3 regions of the Acidovorax sp. NN32 genome follow, and region 2 is predicted to be linked to each of the others. Evidence: predicted binding sites of a transcription regulator. Region 2 holds the regulator's gene; each other region holds the start of a gene.

Region 1 (7,688 bases), 1.6 Mb from region 2:
CAAGTCGGGCCGCGTGACCGAGCTGATGAAGGGCATGGCGCAGCTGTCCGTCGAGGAAAAAAAATCCCGTGGCGCAGCCATCAATGTGGCCAAGCAAGCCATTGAAGCCGCACTGACCGCACGGCGCCAGGCGCTGGCCGACGCAGAATTGCAGCTTCAGCTCAAGGCCGAGGCATTGGATGTGAGCCTGCCAGGCCGCCAGCGCGGGCAGGGTGGTCTTCACCCGGTGTCCCTCACGCTTGAACGCATCCAGGGCATCTTTGGCTCCATGGGTTTTGACGTCGCCGAAGGCCCCGAGATCGAAACCGACTGGTTCAACTTCACCGCATTGAATACGCCGGAAGACCACCCTGCGCGGTCCATGCATGACACGTTTTATGTCGAGGGCGGCACTGCCACTGCCCCCAACCTGCTGCGCACGCACACCAGCCCCATGCAGATCCGCCACGCGGTGCAGCATGTCAAAAAGCACCGTGCCGCGCTGGATGCCGGCCAAGCGATGCCCGAGATCCGCGTCATTGCGCCGGGCCGCACCTACCGGGTGGACAGTGACGCCACGCACTCGCCCATGTTCCACCAGTGCGAAGGCCTGTGGGTTGGCGAAAACGTGAGTTTCAAGGATCTGAAGGTCATCTTCACGGATTTTTGCCGCACGTTCTTCGAGAGTGACGACCTCGTGCTGCGCTTCCGTCCCAGCTTCTTCCCCTTCACGGAGCCCAGCGCCGAGATCGACATCCAGTTCCAGACGGGCCCATTGGCCGGCCGTTGGCTGGAGGTGGCAGGCTCGGGCCAGGTGCACCCCAACGTGGTGCGCAACATGGGCCTCGACCCCGAAAAGTACATCGGCTTTGCCTTTGGCATGGGACCGGACCGCCTGACCATGTTGCGCTATGGCGTGAACGACCTGCGCCTGTTCTTCGACGGCGACATTCGTTTCCTGTCGCAGTTCCAATAAAGCAAAAAAGTGAGCTGCTAGCGCATGATTTCAATGGGTTTCATCGCCTTTTGACATTGAAATAAAGAACAGACAAGCGCAAGCAGCTATTTTTTTCAGAGCAAACGCCAAAGAATCTCTTCACTATGCAATTCCCTGAGTCCTGGTTGCGCGAATTTTGCAACCCACCGCTGACCACCCAAGAACTGGCCGACACGCTGACCATGGCGGGTCTGGAAGTTGAAGAATTGCGGCCCGTGGCGCCGCCTTTCACGAAAATTGTGGTCGGCGAAATCAAGGAAGCCGTTCAGCACCCGGACGCCGACCGCTTGCGCGTGTGCCAAGTGGACGTGGGGCAGGGGGCCTTGCTGAATATCGTGTGTGGTGCTCCCAACGCCCGTGTGGGCATCAAGGTGCCTTGTGCGCTGGTGGGGGCCGAACTGCCCCCGGGTGATGACGGCAAGCCGTTCCTCATCAAGGTGGGCAAGCTGCGCGGTGTGGAAAGCCAGGGCATGTTGTGCTCGGCGCGCGAACTCAAGCTGTCCGAGGACCATGGCGGTTTGCTCGAACTCGATGCTTCTGCGCCGGTGGGCCAGGACATCCGTGAACACTTGAACTTGGATGACACGCTGTTCACCCTCAAGCTCACGCCCAACCTGGCGCATTGCCTCAGCGTCTATGGGATTGCGCGCGAAGTGTCCGCACTGACCGGGGTGCCGCTGCAGCAACCCTCGTTCCCCTCCGTTGCTACCAAGCTTGCCGACCGCTTGCCGGTCAAGGTGAGTGCTCCTGACCTGTGCGGCCGCTTTTCCGGCCGCATCGTGCGCAACGTGAACACGCGGGCTGCCACGCCCCAATGGATGCTGGATCGCCTGGCCCGTTGCGGCCAGCGTGGTGTGTCGCCGTTGGTGGATATCTCCAACTATGTGATGTTTGAGCTGGGGCGCCCATCTCACATTTTTGATCTGGACAAGATCCACGGCGGCCTGGATGTGCGCTGGGGCAAGGCCGGTGAACAGCTCAAGCTGCTCAACGGCAACACGATCACCGTGGACGACAAGGTGGGTGTGATCGCCGACGACAGCCAAGTCGAGTCGCTGGCCGGCATCATGGGCGGTGACGCCACGGCAGTTTCCGACGATACCCAGCACATTTACATCGAGGCCGCCTTCTGGTGGCCCAAGGCGGTGGCAGGGCGCTCGCGCCGCTTCAACTTCTCGACCGACGCAGGCCATCGCTTTGAGCGGGGTGTGGACCCGAGCCTGACAGTGGAGCACATCGAGCGCATCACACAGCTTGTGATTGATATCTGCGGTACGCCTGACACGGTATGTGGCCCCATGGATGATCAGGCGGTGAATCTGCCGGTACCCCGGCCGGTCGCACTGCGTGTCGCACGTGCGGCCAAGGTCATCGGTATGCCCCTCACCCAGGCGCAATGCACTGATGCATTGCAGCGTCTGGGGCTGCCCGTGGTGCAGGGCGAGGGTACGCTCACCGTCACGCCACCGTCGTTCCGGTTCGACATCACGATCGAGGAAGACCTGATCGAAGAAGTGGCGCGCATGGTGGGTTACAACAACCTCCCCACCACCCCACCGCTGGCGCCCATTACGCCCAAGTTGCCGGCCGAGGCCACGCGCAGCCCGTTTGCGGTGCGCCGTTCATTGGCAGGCCTGGGGTACCAGGAGACGATCAACTTCAGTTTTGTGGAAGAGCGTTGGGAGCACGAACTGGCCGCCAACACACAACCCATCAAGCTGCTGAACCCCATTGCAAGCCAGATGAGCGTGATGCGCTCTACCTTGCTGGGTTCTCTGCTACAAGTTTTGAAGTTCAACCTGGACCGCAAAGCACAGCGTGTGCGGATATTCGAACTGGGCCGCGTGTTCCTGCGCGACGCGAGTGTGCGCAACACGGACACCACCGTGGAGGGCTTTCATCAGCCTATGCGAGTGTCAGGCCTGGCGTATGGCCCGAACGACACCTTGCAATGGGGCCGCAAAGAGCAGGCTATCGACTTCTTTGACGTGAAGGGCGATGTGGAGGCGCTCCTGGCGCCTGTGGAGGCCATGTTTGAACCTGCGACCCATCCTGCCATGCACCCCGGCCGGTGTGCGCGCGTGCTGGTGAATGGGCGTGCCATAGGTTTTGTGGGCGAGTTGCACCCTCAGTGGCGCCAGTCGTGGGATTTGCCACAGGCGCCTGTGATGTTCGAGCTGGAGCTCGACGCCTTGCTGCAACGCGTAGTGCCCCAGTTCAAGCCAGTGGCCAAGCATCAGGCTGTTGAGCGTGATCTGGCCGTAGTGGTGGCCGAGCGCGTGACGCACGCCGACATCATGGGTGCGGTGGAGCAGGCCGTTCCCGATGGCATGCTGCGGTCTGCCGTGCTGTTTGACGTGTACCGGCCCAAGGCACTGCGTGCCGGTGAAGAGACCCCTGCAGGTGGCCTGGCTCCCGGCGAGAAGAGCCTGGCTGTGCGTCTCACTCTGGGGCGTGACGAGGCCACGCTCACAGAGGCCGAGATCGAGGCGGCGGTGCAAGCCGTGGTCGCACAGCTGGCGCAGCGTGCGGGCGCACGGCTGCGGATGTGACGATGTCCAAAGGGAGTGATAAATCATGATCGAATTCGCAGTCGAAAGCCTGGAGACCCCAGCGCTGACCAAGGCGCAGCTGGCCGATCTGCTGTTCGACCAAATCGGCCTGAACAAGCGCGAGTCCAAGGACATGATCGATGCGTTCTTTGACCTGATCTCCCAGAGCCTTGTGGAGGGCAAGGATGTCAAGTTGTCGGGCTTCGGCAACTTTCAGATTCGGACCAAGGCTCCACGACCTGGTCGTAATCCGCGCACGGGCGAGGCCATTCCGATCAAAGCGCGCCGGGTCGTGACGTTTCATGCCAGCAGCAAGCTCAAGGAGCAGATCCAGACGGCCGCTGCCTCGTGAATTTGTGCGCTTTTTGTGACCAGAATGTTGCCGATGGCTGGCGGTCTGTGCGCGTCTGCAGTACGCTAGTCGGCTGTTCGGTTTGAATCCACAACCCATGGGCACCCCGCTTCCTTCCATCCCTGCCAAGCGCTACTTCACGATTGGTGAGGTCGCGGAGTTGTGTGGCGTCAAGCCCCATGTTTTGCGTTATTGGGAGCAGGAGTTCACGCAGTTGCGTCCCATGAAGCGGCGCGGCAATCGGCGCTACTACCAGCACCATGAGGTGTTGATGATCCGCCGCATCCGCGATCTGCTGTACGACCAGGGGTTCACGATCAGCGGTGCACGCAATCGTCTGCAGGAGCTTGCGCATCCGGCCCGCGATGATTCCGGAACCGATGCTGCATTGAATGGTGATGGCCTTGATTCCCAGGTGCCCAGCATGCTGGTGGATAGCGCGCGTGACCTTTCCATCGAGGCGATGGGGTTCACCCTGGACTCCAATGCGGTGCGCAAAGAATTATTTGAGATTCGTGCGCTGCTTTCTCTGAACTGAGGTTTTTTGTGCATATAATCTAAGTCTTGTCGGCGTGTAGCGCAGCCTGGTAGCGCACTTGCATGGGGTGCAAGGGGTCGCGAGTTCGAATCCCGCCACGCCGACCATTGATAGCAAAAGCCCAGAACCGAAAGGTTCTGGGCTTTTTTGCTTGAGAGGGCGCTCAGAGGTATCCCTGAATGATTTGTGCCATGCCTCCTGACCGCTGCACTCTTAGGGCTTGTTGTGCGGGCTGGCCGCCAGGGAGCGCGCTGTGTGCTGATCGAAAACAGGTGATGGCCCGCCGGGGCGGAGGACTTTCATGATCGATGGACTCGTGGCCGGAAGGCTTTACGGTGATTCCGAGCAGCGTACCGACAAGGCTGGAAAGCCTTTCACTGTGGCCAAGGTGCGTGCAAACACGGCGGATGGCGAGTTGCTTTTTGTGAATGTGATTGCGTTTGAGGCGGGTGTTTGCGCTGCCATTCATCACCTGCGCGATGGGGATTCACTCGCGCTTTCGGGCAGTATCACACCGAGAGTCTGGACGGACAAGCAGGGCAACACCCGGCCTGCATTGGATATGGTGGCGCACCGTCTGCTTGCGCTCCACGGAGATTGAAACAGGACGCTGCTGAGTGGCGGACCTGAAGCGGGGCAACGGTGTATCGCTGTGGGTTTGGGCAACCGGCTTCAGACGCTTGTGGGGCACCGCAGATATCAAGTCGGGCTTTGTGGCGTGGATGTGGTTTTTACAAATCCCAGCGCTTTGAGTTCTTCTTCGTCCAGATGCAGCTCCGTCAATTCCGGTCGCCGTGCCTCCACGGCACGCCTGCGTTCGTAGTTGCTGGGAGGGCCTTTTTCTGTTTGTCGGCGGTCCTGCCCGTTGCGTCTGTCGGTGTTGACTCTCCGGTCGGTGTTCATACTGGTGCTCATGCTGGTGGGGTCATGTGTATTGATGGGGGCTGGGGCTGTCGGTGCTTCATGAACGTGATGCTCGGTGGTTGTCAGTCGCCTCCGTCCTGCCGTGCCAGTCTGCCGGAGCTCGCTTTGTTTGGAAATGAAAAGATGACCGCAAGGCAAGGTGGGTTGCAAGGGTGACACTGCAGATGCCTTGGTGAATCGGAAGATTCCAAGGTGTCCACCGCCCAAGCCTTTGCCAAAGCCGGGCGGCTCCAGTCCTTGCAGCTCGCCATCGGTATGGGTGATTGCCCTGATTTGGTGAGGTGCTGCACTGCATTGATGCATTCCGCCACAGAGCGGTACTCCAGAGAACGATCCGGTCAGCCCTACCTGGTCCGCCCACAGGGGCTTGGCATGGCCTCGGATGGTGCGGCATGAATATTGCGATCCCCTTCCGTGTCTGCTGGTGAAGCTGCCTGCGGACTGATCGATACCCTCCGCTAATGATGGCGGAACACCCGAGTGAGTTGCGGCTTTTTTTGCAGTCGCCCGCTTGGTAGTTCCAACCCACGCCCGTGGTTCCGCGGAGGGTGTGCTGTGCCGCTGGCATGGCACATCCTGCACCCCTCGAAACGGTTCCCCGGGTTCTTGCAGGATGAGCAAGCATGAAAATCGTTCTCATTGGCCACGGCATGGTCGGCCACAAGTTCCTCGAAAGTCTGGCCGAAACCGGCATGACTGGTGTCGAGGTCACCGTGCTGTGCGAGGAGCCGCGCCCTGCCTACGACCGGGTGCATCTTTCGGCCTTCTTCAGTGGCACCTCGGCCGATGAACTTTCGCTGGTCGAACCCGGCTTCTTCGAGCGCACCGGCTTCACGTTGCGCCTGGCCGCGCGCGCTGCATCGGTGGACCGTCGCATCCGCACCGTGACCACGGCGGATGGCGAAGTGCTCACCTACGACAAGCTGGTGTTGGCCACCGGCTCCAATCCCTTCGTGCCCCAGGTGCCCGGACGCGACCGCGATCACTGCTTTGTCTACCGCACCATCGAAGACCTGGAGGCCATGCAGGCCTCGGGTGCCAAATCGAAGACCGGCGTGGTCGTGGGCGGGGGGCTGCTGGGCCTGGAATGCGCCAAGGCGCTGCGCGACATGGGCCTCGAAACCCATGTGGTCGAGTTCGCTCCCAGGCTCATGGCTGTTCAGGTGGATGAGGGCGGTGGCCGCGTGCTGCGCGCCAAGATCGAAGAACTGGGCGTGCAGGTGCACACCGGCCGCAATACGCAGGAGATCACCGATGGCGCCCGCGCACGCCATCGCATGGTGTTTGCTGACGGCATCTGGCTGGAGACCGACATGATCGTGTTCTCCGCTGGCATCCGCCCACGTGACGAGCTGGCGCGCCAAAGCCTTCTGGCCATTGGCCCGCGCGGCGGTGTGGCCATCGACAGCGCCTGCCGTACCAGCGACCACGATGTCTACGCCATCGGCGAATGCGCCTCGTGGAACGAGCAGACCTTCGGCTTGGTCGCGCCCGGCTACGACATGGCGCGTGTGGCCGCCCGCCACATCGCGGGTGAGACCGACGCGGCTTTCGTCGGTGCGGACATGAGCACCAAGCTCAAGCTCATGGGCGTGGACGTAGCCAGCATTGGCGACGCGCATGGGAAAACGCCGCACAGCCGCACCTGCCAGTACGTGGACGAGCGTCGCCAGGTCTACAAAAAGATCGTCATCAGCGAGGATGGCAAGCAGCTGCTGGGCGCCGTGCTGATCGGCGATGCCTCCGAATACGGCACGTTGCTGCAGATGGCTCTGAACGGCATCACGCTCCCCGATGACCCCGAGTTCCTGATTTTTCCGTCCAGCGAAGGCAAGGCCAAGCCCGGACTGGGTGTAGAGGCGTTGCCTGATACGGCACAGATCTGCTCGTGCAATAACGTCACCAAGGGTGGCATCTGCGAGGCCGTGGGCAATGGGGCGTGCACCATTGCCGAGATGAAGGCCTGCACCAAGGCTGGTGCCACCTGCGGCGGCTGCGTGCCCCTGGTCACCCAGGTCATGAAGGCGGAAATGGCGCGCCGTGGCATGGCCGTGAACAACCACATCTGCGAGCACTTCGCTTACTCGCGCCAGGAGATCTACCACCTGGTGCGTGTGGGCCAGATCAAGAGCTTCGAGGCCCTGCTGGCAAAGCATGGCAAAGGCATGGGCTGCGATATCTGCAAGCCCGTGGCGGCCAGTGTGTTCGCCTCGTGCTGGAACGAATTTGTGCTCAAGAAGGAGCTGGCCGGCCTGCAGGACAGCAACGACTACTTCCTGGGCAATATCCAGAAGGACGGCACCTACTCGGTGGTGCCACGCATGCCCGGTGGCGAAGTCACACCCG
Region 2 (7,688 bases):
TTCGTTTTTAATAGCATCCCAGACATGGGCCTGGAACGGCAGCAGCTTCTCGAACGCAAAACGCCGCAGCATGCCCGCCGGGATGCGGCAGGCGATCTGCGCGGCCTCGATCACGATGGTGCCGCTGCCGCAGCAGGGGTCGTACAGCGGCTGGGGGTTGTCGCCATGCGGGTCCCAGCCGCTGGCGGCGATCATGGCGGCGGCCAGGGTTTCTTTCAGTGGCGCATCGCCCTTGTCCTCGCGCCAGCCGCGTTTGAACAGCGGCTCGCCCGAGGTGTCGATGTAGATCGTGGCCTCGTCGGTGGTCAGGTGCAGGTGGATGCGCACATCGGGCCACTGGGTGTTCACGTCGGGCCGCACGCCGCTTTTGGCGCGAAAGCGGTCGGCCACTGCGTCTTTGACCTTGAGACCTGCGAAGTTGAGGCTCTGCAGCGGGCTGTGCTGGGCCGTCACCTCGACCTTGAAGGTCTGGCGCGTGGTGAACCAGATTTCCCAGGCCACGTCGCTGGCCATGGCATAGAGATCGTTCTCGGAGCGGTACGGGCGGTGCGCCAGCTGCACCAGCACGCGCTGGGCCAGGCGGCTGTGCAGGTTGAGCAGCAGCGCCTCGCGCCACGAGGCGCGCAGCAGCACGCCGCCGCGGCCGACCAGCAGGTCTTGCCCCGTGAGGCCGGTGATGCCATGCACCTCGTCGGCCAGAAAGCCCTCCACACCAGCGGCGCAGGGGAGAAAAAGTTGGAGTTGGTTCATGTCGATGGGGAGGATACGCGCTCAGACAATGCGTGGGAATCCGGCGTTCCCGCGCGGGCCAGCAGCAATTGGCGGATGGATTCGGGGATCGGCGCCACCTTGCGGTCGGCCTTGCCGATGAAGACGATGCCGATCTTGCCGCGCGCCACCTCGCGGCCTGAGGTCTTCTCGGTCATGCAAAAGACCAGGTCAAACCCATAGCGGTTGAAGTCCGCAGGCGCCATCTCCACGCGCATGGTCTCGCCATGGAAACCTTCGGACTTGTACTGCGCCACGATGTCGCCGACCACGATGGACAGCCCGCCCACGTCGGCCTCGGGGTAGCCCAGCGACTGGAAGAAGCGCACCCGCGCTTCAGAGACCAGGCTCAGCAGTTGCGCGTTGTCCAGGTGCCCGCCCTGGTTGACGTGGCTGATGTAGATCTGCAGCTCGGTGGCAAAGCCGAAGTGCGGGGGGAGGTCGAAGACGATGCGGGCCATGGTGGGGTGGCGGATAGAAAAACGAAAAATTCAAACAGGGCGAGCCATGCGCCCCCAACCGGGGTACCTACAGCGCCTTGCGCAGGTTGGCCGGCGCGATCTTGAGCGCTTCGCGGTACTTGGCCACGGTGCGGCGTGCGCACTCGATGCCCTGTTCCTTGAGCATCTCAGCGATCTGGCTGTCGGACAGCGGCTTGGCGGGGCTTTCTGCGGCCACAAACTGCTTGATGAGGGCGCGCACGGCGGTGCTAGATGCGTTGCCGCCGGTCTCGGTGCCAAGGCCGGAGCCAAAGAAGTACTTCAGCTCATACGTGCCAATTGGCGTAGCCATGTATTTGGCGGTGGTCACGCGGCTGATGGTGGATTCGTGCAGGCCCAGTTCGTCGGCGATGTCGCGCAGCACCAGCGGGCGCATGGCCAACTCGCCGTGGGTGAAGAAGCTTTTTTGCCGCTCCACGATGGCGCGCGAGACGCGCAGGATGGTGTCAAAGCGCTGCTGGATGTTCTTGATGAACCAGCGCGCCTCCTGCAGGCGCTGCTGCATGCCCTGGTGACCCTCGCCGCCCTTGTGGCCGCGCAGGGCGCCAGCATAGATGTCGTGCACGCGCAGGCGCGGCATCACATCGGGGTTGAGGCTGACGATGAAGTTGTGCTGGCCATCGCGTCCATTGGCACGCCCGGCTTTGCGCACGATGACATCGGGAATGATGATGTTGCGCTCCACGTCGGCAAAGCGACGGCCGGGGCGGGGCTCCAGGCGAGCGATCAGCGCCATGGCGGCGCGAGTGCGCTCTTCGCCGTCGCCACACAGCTGCGTCAGGCGGCGGATGTCGCGGCGGGCCAGCATCTCCAGCGGCTGCTGACAAATGCGCAGCGCGGTCTGCACCGTGTCGGGGTCAGCATCGCTGTCCTCGTCGGCAGCCAGCGCCGTGAGCTGCAGCGTCAGGCATTCGGCCAGGTTGCGCGCGCCCACGCCGGTGGGCTCCAGGCTTTGCAGCAGGCGCTGGGCCACGGTGAAGCGGTGCACCAGCTCTTCAATCTGCTCCAGGTCGTCCGGCCCGGCCAGGCTGATAGCCAGCTCTTCCAGCGACTCTTCGAGGTAGCCGTCGTCGTTGAGCGATTCAATGAGAAAACGCAGCGCTGCGCGGTCAATCTCTGACAAGCGCAGCGCCAGTGCCTGACGGTGCAAAAAGGCGGTCAGCGATTCATGCGAACGGGCCAGCTCGGTGGCGTCGGCCTCGTCGCCTTCGGAGTCGTTGCGGTTGCGGGCGGGCGCATCCCCGCCCCACTCCGCGTCGTTGGGCGCCATTTCTACCGTGCCGTCACCGCTCCAGTCAGGCTCGTCAGCGCCAGCACTCGGCGTTTCAGCATCATTTTGGCCTTCAGCGCTTGTGCTGCTTGCGCTGCTAGCTCCTGAAAATATAGCATCATCGGCGCTGTACTCATCGGGCTGCGCGGGCGTGTCGGCGGCTTCCAGGCCAAACTCCTCGCGCGGAGCTTCGTCGGCATTGCGTTCGAGGAACGGGTTTTCGTCGAGCATCTGCTCGACTTCCTGCGAGAGTTCGAGCGTGGACAACTGCAGCAGCCGAATGGACTGCTGAAGCTGGGGGGTCAATGCAAGATGCTGCGAGACGCGCAGCGAGAGTCCAGGCTTCATTGATTGAGCGCCGCCGGGCCGCCCCAAGGCGTGAAGGCCCCTTCGGGGGGCAGCGCAGTACACGAAGTGACAAGCGTGGGGGCCATGTCTACATCCTGAAGTGTTCGCCAAGGTAAACACGTCGTACCTCGGCGTTGTCCACGATCTCGGACGGCGTGCCCTGCGCGAGCACGCGGCCATCGCTGATGATGAAGGCGTGGTCGCAGATGCCCAGGGTTTCGCGCACATTGTGGTCGGTGATGAGCACGCCGATGCCCCGCGCCTTCAGGAAGCCGATGATGCGCTGGATCTCGATCACGGCAATGGGGTCGATGCCGGCAAAGGGCTCGTCCAGCAGGATGAAACGCGGTTGTGTGGCCAGGGCCCGGGCAATCTCGACGCGGCGGCGCTCGCCGCCGGACAGGGCCATGGCGGGCGAGGCGCGCAGGTGGTCCACGCGCAGCTCCTGGAGCAGGGCCGTCAGGCGCTCCTCGATGGCGTCGCGCGAGAGCGGCTGACCGTCATCACCACGCTGCAGTTCCAGCACGGCGCGCACGTTCTCTTCGACCGTGAGTTTGCGAAAGATCGAGGCTTCCTGAGGCAGGTACGACAGGCCCAGGCGCGAGCGCCGGTGGATGGGCATGTGGGCCACCGATTGGCCGTCGATGCGGATGTCTCCCTCGTCGCTGCGCACCAGGCCCACGATCATGTAGAACGAGGTGGTCTTGCCCGCGCCGTTGGGGCCGAGCAGCCCCACGACCTCACCTTTTTGCACGACCAGCGAAACGTCCTTGACGACCTTGCGGCTGCCATAAGACTTCGCCAGGTGCTGCACCTCCAGGCGGCTGCCCGCCTGGGAATCAGGCCCCAGGCGGCTGCCCGCCTGAGTGTCAGGACCGGTACTCACAGCGGGCCCACTCACTTGGCGCCGCCGCCAAGGCTGTTGCTGGGGCGCAGCGCCGGGGCTGAGGCCGGGGACGCCGCCTCGGGGGCCGCCGCAGCGGGCGGTGGATCTTTGGGGGCCAGCACGGCGCGCACGCGGCTGCCCGGCGCGGGGGCATCGCCCGCAGCGTTGGTGGCGGTGCGCTTTCCGTCCACGGAGAACACGTCGGTCAGGTTGTTGTAGACAATCACGGCGCCGGTGATCTCGTCGCTGAGCACAGCGCCCCGGTAGCGGCGCAACTCGGCACGGGTGATGAAGCGCACGTTGTCGGCCTTGCCGTCGTACTCGATGACTTCGCTCTCGCCTTCGATGAACTCGTCGGGTGCTCCCGGCAGGGTGTCGCGCTTTTGCCGGAAGAAGGCGCGCTTGCCAGGCTCTGCCGTGACCACACCGTACTGGTAGCCATCGGCATCCTGACGCACATCCAGCCGCGCGCCACGCAGCACGATGGAGCCCTTGGTCATGACCACGCGGCCAGAGAACACGCTGGTTTGCTTGAGCTCATCGTGGCGCAAAGCGTCCGCCTCGATGTTCATGGGCTTGGCGCGGTCGGCCTTTTCGGCATGGGCCACACCGAAGGTGCAGGCCAGGGCCGCGAGCAGGAGGATCGGAAGGAGGCGATGGTTCATAGGGCACGAATCTTGCAATCATTGTAGCCACCCCGTCGCGTTCCTCCATGAAAAAAGCCCGCATGTGCGGGCTTTTGCCAATGGGAACCGGCGGCCGGGCGAAAACCGTCAGCCTTTGCGGGCCACTGTCGCCAAATGTTCCACCACCTGCAGCACGTTTTGCATGCTGCCCGCCATGGTGCCATCGGTGTAGAACTTGCCCGCCACACCCATCGAGGGCACGCCCTCCACACCGTAGGCGTCCTGCAGTTGCGAAGCACGGCGAACTTGGTTGGACACGCTGAACGAGGTGTAGATTTCCTTGAACTTGGTGGCGTCCACACCCTGTTGGGCCACCCAGGCAAAAATTTCGTCGTCCTTGGCCAGCTTCTGCTTTTCCACATGGATGGCGCGGAACACCTTGGCGTGCAGGGCTTCGAGCTTGCCCATGCCTTCCAGGGCGTAGTACAACTTTTGCTGGGGCACAAAGCTCGCGTTGAAGGCCACGGGCATACGACGGACGGAGAGGTCCTTGGGGGCGGCCTTGACCCAGGCGTCGAGCGCGGGTTCAAAGGCGTTGCAGTGGGGGCAGCTGTACCAGAAGAACTCGATCACATCGACCTTGCCCGCAGGCGCGTCGGGCGCTACCGGCTTGTCCAGCCGCCGGAAGTCCTTGCCCTCCTTGAACTGGCGGGCCTGAGCCAGCGCGGGGGTGGCCACTGGCAACGTCAGGGCGGAAGCGGCAACCGCCGAGGCGGCGGACAAAGAAAACTCACGGCGTTTCATGACAAAGACTCTCCTGTTACAGGTCTGGGGGATGTGAGCCATGCCCCCGCAAAAAGTTCAGCCACCCGAAGTCTGGCGCGTCAGCGCTGCACGCGCACCAGCGCCGACTCCAGACCGGCGCCATCGAGCTTCTCCTTGAGCTGCTCGGCGTCGTCGCGTTTGGTGAACGGCCCCACACGCACGCGGAACACCGCCCGGCCATTTTGCTCACGCTCGCTCACGCGGGCCTCCCAGCCCAGCATGGCCAGCTTGGCGCGCTGCGCATCGGCGTCCGCCTGGGTGCGGAAAGCCCCGGCCTGGACAAAGTAGTCGAACGGGTCCAGATTGCCCTTGGCAGCAGCCTTGGCCACGGCCAGATCGCCCAGCGGGTCGGCGCCGGGCTTGGTTTCAGCCTTGGCCTCGGGCTTGCTGGCAGCGGGCTTGGGTGCAGGCGCCGATGCCACAGCCCGAGCATCCGGCGCGGCCGGGGTGGGCGCCGAGGCAGCCACAGCGGGCGGGGCTGCCGGGCGAGCCGGGTTCTTGCCATACAAAGGCGAATTGGGATCCCAGTTCTTGTTCTTCTGGGTCTCGGCGGCGTCCATGTCCACGCCCCGGCCATTGCCCTTGTTGAGGAAGGGCACCGGCACCTTGGTCACGTACACCGCCACAGCCAAGGCAGCGCCCAGGCCCACGATGACCCCAACGATAAAGCCGACGATGGTCCCGCCCGTCTGTTGTTTCTTCATAGTGACTGCTTACATTCTGGCTGGAGCCGACACGCCCAGCACGGCCAGGCCATTGTGCAATACCTGCGCGGTGGCGGCGACCAGCGCCAGGCGGGCATTCTTCACGGCCTCGTCATCCACCAGGATGCGCTCGGCGTCGTAGTAGCTGTGGTAGCTGGCGGCAAGGTCGCGCAGGTAGAAGGTCACATCGTGCGGGGCTTCGCCGTCGGCCGCAGCCGTGAGCATTTCGGGGTACTTGGCCAGCTGCAGCATCAGCGCCTGGGCCTGTGGGCCTTCGAGAGCCGACAGATCAACGTCGTGCAGCGAAGCCACGTTGCCACCGCCAGCCTCTTGCCACGCGCGCAGCACCGACTGGATGCGGGCATGCGCGTACTGCACGTAGTACACGGGGTTGTCGTTGTTCTGCGCCACGGCCAGGTCCACGTCGAAGGTGTACTCGGTATCGGGCTTGCGGGAGAGCAAGAAGAAACGCACGGCGTCCTTGCTGGTCCATTCGATCAGGTCGCGCAGCGTGACATAGCTGCCTGCGCGCTTGCTGATCTTGACCTCTTCACCGCCCTTGACCACACGCACCATCGTGTGCAGCACATAGTCGGGGTAGCCCTGCGGAATGCCCACGTCGGCCGCTTGCAAGCCCGCGCGCACGCGGGCAATGGTGCCGTGGTGATCCGTGCCCTGGATGTTGACGACCTTCGTGAAGCCACGCTCCCACTTGGCGATGTGGTACGCCACATCGGGCACGAAGTAGGTGAAGGAGCCGTCCTGCTTGCGCATGACGCGGTCCTTGTCGTCGCCGTAGTCCGTGCTTTTCAGCCACAGCGCGCCATCTTGCTCGTAGGTCTTGCCATTGGCGACGAGCTTGTTCACCGTGGCCTCGACGCGGCCGCTGGTGTACAGGCTGGACTCCAGGTAGTACTCGTCAAAGTGCAGGTTGAACGCCTGCAGGTCCTTGTCCTGCTCGTTGCGCAGGTAGGCCACGGCGAACTGGCGGATGTTGTCGTAGTCCTCTACGTCGCCGTTGGCCGTGAACTCGCGGTCGTCGGCCTTCACCGTAGCCTTGGCCTTGAAGGCCTCGGCAATGTCGGCGATGTAGTCACCGTTGTAGAAGTTCTTGGCCAGCGGGTTGTCGCTGTCGGTGGGCCAGCAGTCGTCGCCGGGCTTGAAGCCCTTGGCGCGCAGCTGCGTGCTCTTGGTCAGCGTATCGATCTGCACACCAGCATCGTTGTAATAAAACTCGCGGTGCACGTTCCAGCCCTGGGTGCTGAACAGGTTGCAGATGGCATCGCCTAAAGCAGCTTGGCGGCCGTGGCCCACGTGCAGGGGGCCGGTGGGGTTGGCCGAGACAAACTCGACCAGCACGCGCTGGCCGTTGTCGGGTTGATAGCCGAAACGCTCGCCAGCGGCCAGCACCTCGCGCACGACTTCCTGCTTGGCGGCTGGCTTCAAGCGGATGTTCAGAAAGCCCGGTCCGGCGATTTCAATGGCATCCACCCAGCGGGTGAAGGCGGGCGTGGCCTCCAGTGCGGCCTTGAGCTGTTCACCCAAGGCGCGGGGATTGAGCTTGAGCGGCTTGGCCAGTTGCATGGCGGCGGTGCAGGCGAAGTCGCCATGGGCCGCCACCTTGGGGGATTCAAACGCCGCCTTGGCGCCAGCGCCAGGGGACAGGACTTCCAGCTCGGCTGTAAGCGCAGCGAGCAATTCATTTTTGGCTGTGAGCATCGGCGGATTTTACGGGGCCGGGCCGGGGCGCTCACCGAGCAT
Region 3 (7,688 bases), 660 kb from region 2:
GCTTGCATCCACAGGCGGGCGCGCCGCGAATGGTCGGCCTTGCTCCGATGCCTGGCGCAGCGCTTCGCGGCGGCCCTTCCACCAGGGCACCACATGGCTCTCCCACAGGCCCGCCAGGCCCATGGGGAAGGCCATGGTCACGCCGATGAAAAGCCCGGCCATGAGGAACAGCCACAGCTCGGGAAAGCTCTCCGAGAAATACGTCTTGCCCGCGTTCACCAGCAAGGTGCCATACACCGCGCCCACCAGGCTCATGCGCCCGCCCACGGCGGCATAGATCACCATCTCGATAGATGGCACGATGCCTACGAAGCTGGGTGACATGAAGCCCACCTGCAGCGAGAACATGGCGCCCCCGATGCCCGACAGCGCGGCGGCCAGGCAGAAGGTGAAGACCTTGAAATTGGCCACGTCGTAGCCCGAAAAGCGCACGCGGTCTTCTTTGTCGCGCATGGCCAGCAGCAGCGTGCCCACCTTGCCGGTCTGTATCCAGCGGCACAGGATGATGGAGCCTATGAGCAGCGCCACGCACACGTAATACAGGATGTATTTGGCGCTGTCGGTGCGCGTGTCCCAGCCCCACAGGGTCTTCAGATCCGTCATACCGTTCACGCCACCGGTGTAGCCCTGCTGGCCGATGATGAGCACCGTCAGAATCAGTGCCACGGCCTGCGTGATGATGGCGAAATACACACCGCCCACACGGCGCTTGAACATCGCAAAGCTGATGATCCAGGCCAGCAGCGTGGGCACAACGATGACCGCTGCCAGCGCAAATGGCAGGCTCTTGAACGGAATCCAGAAGCTGGGCAGCTCGGTGATCTGGTTCCAGTCCATGAAGTCGGGGATGCCCGGCGTGGACTGGATCTTGGTGCTGATGGGGTCAGAGGCTTCGAGCTTGAGGAACATGGCCATGGCATAGCCCCCCAGGCCAAAAAACACGCCCTGCCCCAGGCTGAGCACGCCGCCGTAGCCCCACACCATCACGAGGCCGATAGCGACGAACGCATAGGTGAGGTACTTGCCCACCAAGTTCAGCCGAAAGATGTCGAGTGCCAGCGGCAGCACCACGGCCAGCAGCACGGTGAGCAGTACCAGGCTGGCGAGCTGGTAGCGCAGGATCCAGGCTTTGAGGGCGTTCATGCGGAAACTCCGGTGGGCTCGAAGGAAATGGACAGTTGGGCGAATTTCATCGGCGAACTTTGGAGGCGAACAAGCCCTGTGGCCGCACCATCAGGATCAGCACGATCAGCGACAGCGTGATCATCTTGGCCATGGAGCCCGCCATGAAGAATTCGGTGATGGACTGCGTCTGCGCAATGCCGAAGGCAGACACCACGGTGCCCAGAAGGCTGGCCGCGCCGCCAAAGGTCACCACCAGGAAGGCGTCCACGATGTAGAGCGATCCCGATGTGGGGCCGGTGGAGCCGATGGTGGTAAACGCCGCGCCCGCCACGCCGGCAATGCCGCAGCCAATGGCAAAGGTCAGGCGGTCGGTCTTCTGGGTGTCGATGCCAATGGCGTTGGCCATGATGCGGTTGCTCACCGTGGCGCGCACCCGCAGGCCCCAGCGGCTTCTGTGCAGGGCCAGCAGCACGCCCCCCGTGACCACCGCCGTCAGCGCCAGCACGAAGAGGCCATTGATCGGGATGTCCAGCCCCTCGGCAGGCGCCCACGAACCCAGCAGCCAGTCGGGCAAGGTCGGGCTGACCTCCTTGGGGCCGATGAAGGTGCGAAACGATTGCTGCAGGGCCAAGCTGATGCCCCAGGTGGCCAGCAGGGTGTCGAGCGGGCGCTTGTACAGGTGGCGGATCAGCCCCCATTCCACCAGCCAGCCCGCCACAAACGCAAACCCAAACGCCGCCACGATGGCCAGCGGAAAGTAATACGGAATCATTTGCGGCGCATGGTTGGCCGCGAGGGTGGAGCCCAGGTAGATCGTATAGGCGCCAATGGTCATGAACTCGCCATGGGCCATGTTGATCACGCCCATCTGCCCAAAGATGATGGCCAGGCCCAGCCCCATGAGCAGCAGCACGGCAAACAGACTCAGGCCCGCAAAGCCCTGCATCAGGCCGATGTTCATCATTTCGGAAAAGGTCATGTTGCAGCTCCTGCGTGGGCAGCGTTGGAAAACGAACAGCGGTGCCATGGGGCGGCCTCTTGCGAGGGACACCGAGGAAGGGCCGCCCCGCACCGAGGGTGTCGTCCCCCTCCCGCGCAGCGAGAGAGGGGGAAGCGGCGCAGCCGCTCAGGGGGTGACTTCCTACTGATACCCTTTGGGAAATGGATCCGGCTTGATCAGCGCAGGCGACTCGGACACCACCTTGAACGAAGCATCCGGCATGCCCATGGCGATGCGCGACTTGCTCCACAGGTGGTGGTTGGCGTCCACCTTCACATAGCCCTCAGGCGCGGTGGTCAGCTCGATGCCGGGGGACGCGGCCACCACCTTGTCCACATCAAAGCTCTTGGCTTTTTCGACCGCCGCCTTCCACAGCCAGGGGCCCAGGTAGCCCGCCTGCGTCACGTCGCCAATCACGGCGTCCTTGCCGTACTTGGCCTTGAAGGCCGCCACAAACTTCTTGTTGTTCTCGTTATCGAGCGACTGGAAGTACTTCATCGACGAGTAGAAACCGTTGAAGTTCTCGCCGCCCACGCCGGTCATTTCGTCTTCGGTGACCGACAGCGTGACCAGCAGTTGCTTGTCGCCCGTGATGCCCGCGGCCTTGAGCGCCTTGTAGAACGCTACGTTGGAGCCGCCCACCACCGCCACAAACAGGCAGTCGGGCTTTTGCACCTTGATCTTGTTCATCAGCGAGCCGAAGTTGGTGCTGCCCAGCGGGTAGTACTCCTCGCCCACGACCTTGCCCTTCTGGAAGTTCTCGATGTGCTTGCGCGCAATCTTCATCGAGGTGCGGGGCCAGATGTAGTCGGAGCCGATGAGGAAGAAGGTCTTGGCCTTCTTCTCGGTCTTGGCCCATTCCAGGCTGTACAGAATCTGCTGGGTGGCTTCCTGGCCCGTGTAGATCACGTTCTTGGACTGCTCCAGGCCTTCATAGAACGTGGGGTAGTAGAGCAGGCCGTTTTCTTTCTCGAACACCGGCAGCACGGCCTTGCGCGAGGCGCTGGTCCAGCAGCCAAACACAGCGGCGCAGCGGTCGTTGATGAGCAGCTTCTTGGACTTTTCGGCAAACGTGGGCCAGTCCGACGCACCGTCTTCCTTGATCACCTTGATTTTGCGGCCCAGCACACCGCCCATGGCGTTGATCTGGTCAATGGCCAGCTGTTCGGCCTGGATGGAGCCGGTTTCGGAAATCGCCATGGTGCCGGTGGCCGAGTGCAACTGGCCCACGGTGACCTCGGTGTCGGTGATGGCCAGCTTGGTGGTGTTGACCTGCGCAGTGGGCTGGCCAAAAGACCAGGCAGGCAGGCCCGCCACGGATGCGGCGCCCAGCGCCTGCAGGATGCGACGGCGGCCGGGTTCGGCCTGGGCGGAGTCACTAAAGCGGGGGGCGGACGGGTGGCTCATAAAGACGCTCCTTGCAGGATCGGTGTGAATGAAGGGACGGGACCAAAGCGGGTTGTGTGCGCTGTGGAATGAAGGTTAGGGACAACCCTTGAATGCGCCCATACGTCAATTAACGTAGGGCTGCGTACGCACCCCGGTGCATGCACTGCAAATACACCTGCACATGGACCTGCCCATGGCAATGCATGCCCGTGCAACGCCCCAACGCGGTGCGCGCCTAGAACGCTTCTTGCTTTGTGCTGGGCATGGCCTCACCACATGCACCCGATGCCCAGAGCGCACCACAAACGATTTTTCGTTTCCGGCGCGAGTACAACGCCTGGGTGGCCGACGAGACCATGGAGGACTACGCGCTGCGCTACACGCCCAAGAGCTTTCGGCGCTGGAGCGAATTCCGCGTGGCGAACACGGCGTTTGGTTCGCTGTCGTTCCTTGCGCTGGAGGCCATTGGTGGGGCGATTGCGCTGAACTACGGCTTCAGCAATGCCATGTGGGCCATCCTCACCGTGGGTCTGCTGATCTTTCTGACGGGCCTGCCCATTGCCTACTACGCAGCGCGCTATGGGCTGGACATGGACCTGCTCACGCGGGGCGCAGGTTTTGGCTACCTGGGCTCCACCATCACGTCGCTGATCTACGCGGTGTTCACCTTCATCTTCTTTGCGCTGGAGGCGGCCATCATGGCGCTGGCGCTGCAGATGGTGGTGGAGTGGCCGCTGGAGTGGTGCTACATCGCGTCGTCGCTGGTGGTCCTGCCGCTGGCCATGCGTGGCATCACGCTTATATCGCGCCTGCAGGCCTGGACGCAGCCGCTGTGGCTGTTCTTGCTGCTGCTGCCCTTTGTGTGGATTGCGCTGGCCCAGCCCCAGCTGTACCGCGACTTTGCGGGACTGTCGGGCCTCAAGAGCGGCAGCAGCCAGTTCGACCCGCTCATGTTTGGTGCAGCCGCGGCGGTGATCTTTTCACTGGTGGTGCAGATTGGCGAGCAAGTGGACTTTTTGCGCTTTCTGCCCGAGCGCACTGCCGCCAACCGCCTGCGCTGGTGGGGCGCGGTGCTGGTGGCGGGGCCGGGCTGGGTGGTGATGGGCATGCTCAAGATGGCGGGTGGGGCCTTTCTGGCGTTTGCCGCGCTGCAGTTCGAGGTGGGCGCCCAGCGCGCGGCCGAGCCCACGCAGATGTTCCTCGCAGGCTTTCACCAGGTCATGCAGGCGCTGGGCCTGCCGGGCCTGGCGGTGGCCGTGACGGTGGTGTTTGTGGTGGTCTCTCAGATCAAGATCAATCTCACCAACGCCTACGCGGGCTCGCTGGCGTGGTCCAACTTTTTTGCGCGCGTGACCCGCAGCCACCCCGGGCGCGTGGTGTGGCTGGTGTTCAACGTGTTGATTGCCACCTTGCTGATGACGCTCGGGGTGTTTGGCGCGCTGGAGAAAGTGCTGGCTGTGTACAGCAACGTGGCCATTGCCTGGGTGGGAGCGCTGGTGGCCGACCTCGTCATCAACAAGCCTCTGGGTCTGTCGCCCAAAGGCATCGAGTTTCGGCGCGCGCACCTGTATGACTTCAACCCCGTGGGCCTGGGCGCCATGGTGCTGGCGGCCACGGTGGCCTGCTGCGCCTATGCAGGGCTGCTGGGCGAAGAAGCGGCCGCGTTTTCGCCCTTCATTGCGCTGGTGCTGTCGATGGCGCTGGCGCCGCTGCTGGCCTGGCTGACGCAGGGCCGCTACTACCTGGCGCGCGCTCCGGGCAACGAGTGGCGGCGCGGCGAGATCGTGCGCTGCGCCGTGTGCGAGAACCAGTTCGAATCCGAAGACATGGCGCGCTGTCCGGCCTATGCCGCGCCCATCTGCTCGCTGTGCTGCTCGCTCGAATCGCGCTGCCACGACCGCTGCAAGACCGGCTCGCGCGCCGCCGACCAGTTGCGCAGCGTGGTGGAAGCCTTGCTGCCGCAGCGCTGGGCCATCAAGGTGAACTTTCGCCTGGGGCAGTACCTGATGGTGATGGTGTCGCTGTGCGCGGTGATGGCGTTTCTGGTGGGCGTGGTGTATGTGCAGGAAAGCCTGCAAGCGCCGGTGCCCGGGCAAATGCTGCAGATGCCGTTTCTCAAGGTGTTTGCGCTGCTGGCGCTGCTGGCCGCCGTGTGCGCGTGGTGGGTGGTGCTGAGCACCGACAGCCGGCGCATGGCGCAGGACGAGTCGGAACGGCAGACGCAGCTGCTGCTGCAGGAAATCGAAGCCCACAAGCGCACCGACGCCGAACTGCAGGCGGCCAAGGACCAGGCCGAGTCAGCCAACCAGGCCAAGACGCGCTACGTGGCAGGCATGACGCACGAGCTGCGTTCGCCGCTCAACAGCATCCTGGGCTACACGCAGATCCTGCTCAAGAACCCGCACACCGAGGGCTGGATGCGCGAGACGTTGTCGACCATGCAGCACAGCGGCCAGCACATGCATGCGCTCATCGATGGATCGCTGGAGCTGGCGCGCATCGAGGCGGGGCGCTTGCGGCTGGACATGGCCCCGCTGCCGCTGCCCGAGCTGATCGAGAACATCGAAGCCATGCTGCGCCCGCAGGCTGAGGCCAAGGGCCTGCACTTTGTGGTGGAGACGCTGGGCACCATGCCAGGCTGGATACGGGCCGACGCCAAGCGGCTGCGGCAGATTCTGATCAACCTGCTGTCCAACGCCGTGCGGTTTACCGAGCGCGGCGAGGTGCGGCTGCGCATGGACTTTCGCCAGCATGTCTCGCGCATCGAAGTGATCGACACCGGCATCGGCATCGAGCCGCAAGACCTGGAGCGCATCTTTGTGCCGTTTGAACGCGGCAGCGCCGGGCGCCGCGCCAGCGAGGCGGGCACGGGCCTGGGCCTGACCATCACGCACCTGCTTGCCGAACTGATGGGTGGCCAGCTCACGCTGACCAGCACCCCGGGCCAGGGCAGCACCTTCACCGTGCGGCTGTACCTGCCCAGCATTGCGGTAGACCCGGCCTGGACCACGCCCAGCCGGGCCACGCTGCGCCCCGTGATCGGCTACCTGGCGCCCCGGCGCACGCTGCTGGTGGTGGACGACCAGCCCCTGCAACGGCAACTTCTGGCCGGCTTGCTGGTGCCCCTGGGCTTTGACGTGCGCGAGGCCGCCAGCGGGCGCGAATGCATCGAGATCGTGCGCCAGACACCGCCCGACCTGGTGCTGCTCGATATCACCATGGACGACCTGGACGGCTGGCAGACCGCCGCCCTGCTGCGCGAGTTGCGGCCTGCGTCCGAGCTGCCCATCGTGTTCGTGTCGGCCAATCTTTTCGAGCACGAGGCCTCACGATTGGCGGCGCAGCAGTGCCAGGCTTTTGTGGGCAAGCCGGTGATCGAATCCGAACTGCTGCAGGCGCTGGAGCAAGCGCTGCAGCTCGAATGGGTGCGCGACAACACGCCGCTTGCGCCCAGCCCCGAGCCCGCCGCGGGCCCCGCCAACCCGAACGACACCCCGGCCACGTTGCCCGACGAACTGCGCGAAGACCTGACCCGGCTGGCGCGGTCTGGCCAGGCCGCCGCGCTGCGCGAGCGGCTGCGGCGCGCACGCGGCGACCTGCCCGGCCATGCCGCCACGCTGGCGCTGCTGCAGGCCAGTGCCGACCGCTTCGACTTTGAAACCCTGGCCCACCACCTGCGCGAGCCCGAAGAGGGAACCCTATGAACGACGAATCCCATCCAGACCAGCAGGTCAGCCAGCGCGTGATCCTGGTGGTGGACGACGCGCTCGACACCCTGCGCATGCTGTGTGACGCCCTGGCCGCCGAGGGCTACGCCGTGCTGGCCGCGCGCGACGCCGAAGAAGCCCTGCAGCGCTTTGACCTGACCGTGCCCGACGGCGTGCTGCTGGACGCCGTGATGCCCGGCATGGACGGCTTTGCGCTGTGCCGCCGGTTGAAAGCCACGCCGCCCTGGTCGCACGTGCCGGTGGTGTTCATGACGGGCTTGTCGGACACCGAGCAGATCCTGCGGGGCTTTGCCAGTGGCGGGGTGGACTATGTGGTCAAGCCCCTGCGCATCCCGGAGGTGCTGGCCCGTCTGGCCACCCATGTGCGCAACGCCCAGGCCACGCGGCTGGCGCGCGAGGCGGTCGACGTCGCCGGGCTGGGCGTGGTGGTGCTGGACGGCCAGGGC

What was found. The regulator sigma-54, encoded in region 2, starts transcription at its own class of promoters, with help from an activator protein. The targets are predictions, from matches to a motif close to TGGCANGNAANCTGCTTT.
Region 1: a site for sigma-54 is predicted at 5,731-5,748, ahead of nirB (nitrite reductase large subunit NirB). Genes of this name have one in related genera too.
Region 3: a site for sigma-54 is predicted at 3,577-3,594, ahead of urtA (urea ABC transporter substrate-binding protein). Genes of this name have one in related genera too.

The regions. Positions count from the first base shown of each region.
Region 1 is NZ_CP199679.1:3,331,286-3,338,973, reverse strand. It holds gene pheS (phenylalanine--tRNA ligase subunit alpha) at 1-955, shown strand, start outside; gene pheT (phenylalanine--tRNA ligase subunit beta) at 1,081-3,528, shown strand; gene ACT89O_RS15445 (integration host factor subunit alpha) at 3,554-3,880, shown strand; gene ACT89O_RS15440 (MerR family transcriptional regulator) at 3,978-4,418, shown strand; tRNA gene ACT89O_RS15435 (tRNA-Pro) at 4,449-4,525, shown strand; gene ACT89O_RS15430 (single-stranded DNA-binding protein) at 4,720-5,019, shown strand; gene ACT89O_RS15425 (hypothetical protein) at 5,118-5,321, opposite strand; gene nirB (nitrite reductase large subunit NirB) at 5,966-7,688, shown strand, end outside.
Region 2 is NZ_CP199679.1:4,902,207-4,909,894, forward strand. It holds gene ACT89O_RS22685 (THUMP domain-containing class I SAM-dependent RNA methyltransferase) at 1-750, opposite strand, end outside; gene ACT89O_RS22690 (acyl-CoA thioesterase) at 747-1,229, opposite strand; gene ACT89O_RS22695 (RNA polymerase factor sigma-54) at 1,297-2,886, opposite strand; gene lptB (LPS export ABC transporter ATP-binding protein) at 2,975-3,772, opposite strand; gene lptA (lipopolysaccharide transport periplasmic protein LptA) at 3,784-4,437, opposite strand; gene ACT89O_RS22710 (thiol:disulfide interchange protein DsbA/DsbL) at 4,546-5,202, opposite strand; gene ACT89O_RS22715 (SPOR domain-containing protein) at 5,283-5,927, opposite strand; gene argS (arginine--tRNA ligase) at 5,937-7,646, opposite strand.
Region 3 is NZ_CP199679.1:252,428-260,115, reverse strand. It holds gene urtC (urea ABC transporter permease subunit UrtC) at 1-1,143, opposite strand, end outside; gene urtB (urea ABC transporter permease subunit UrtB) at 1,190-2,104, opposite strand; gene urtA (urea ABC transporter substrate-binding protein) at 2,267-3,532, opposite strand; gene ACT89O_RS01190 (hybrid sensor histidine kinase/response regulator) at 3,778-7,218, shown strand; gene ACT89O_RS01185 (response regulator) at 7,215-7,688, shown strand, end outside.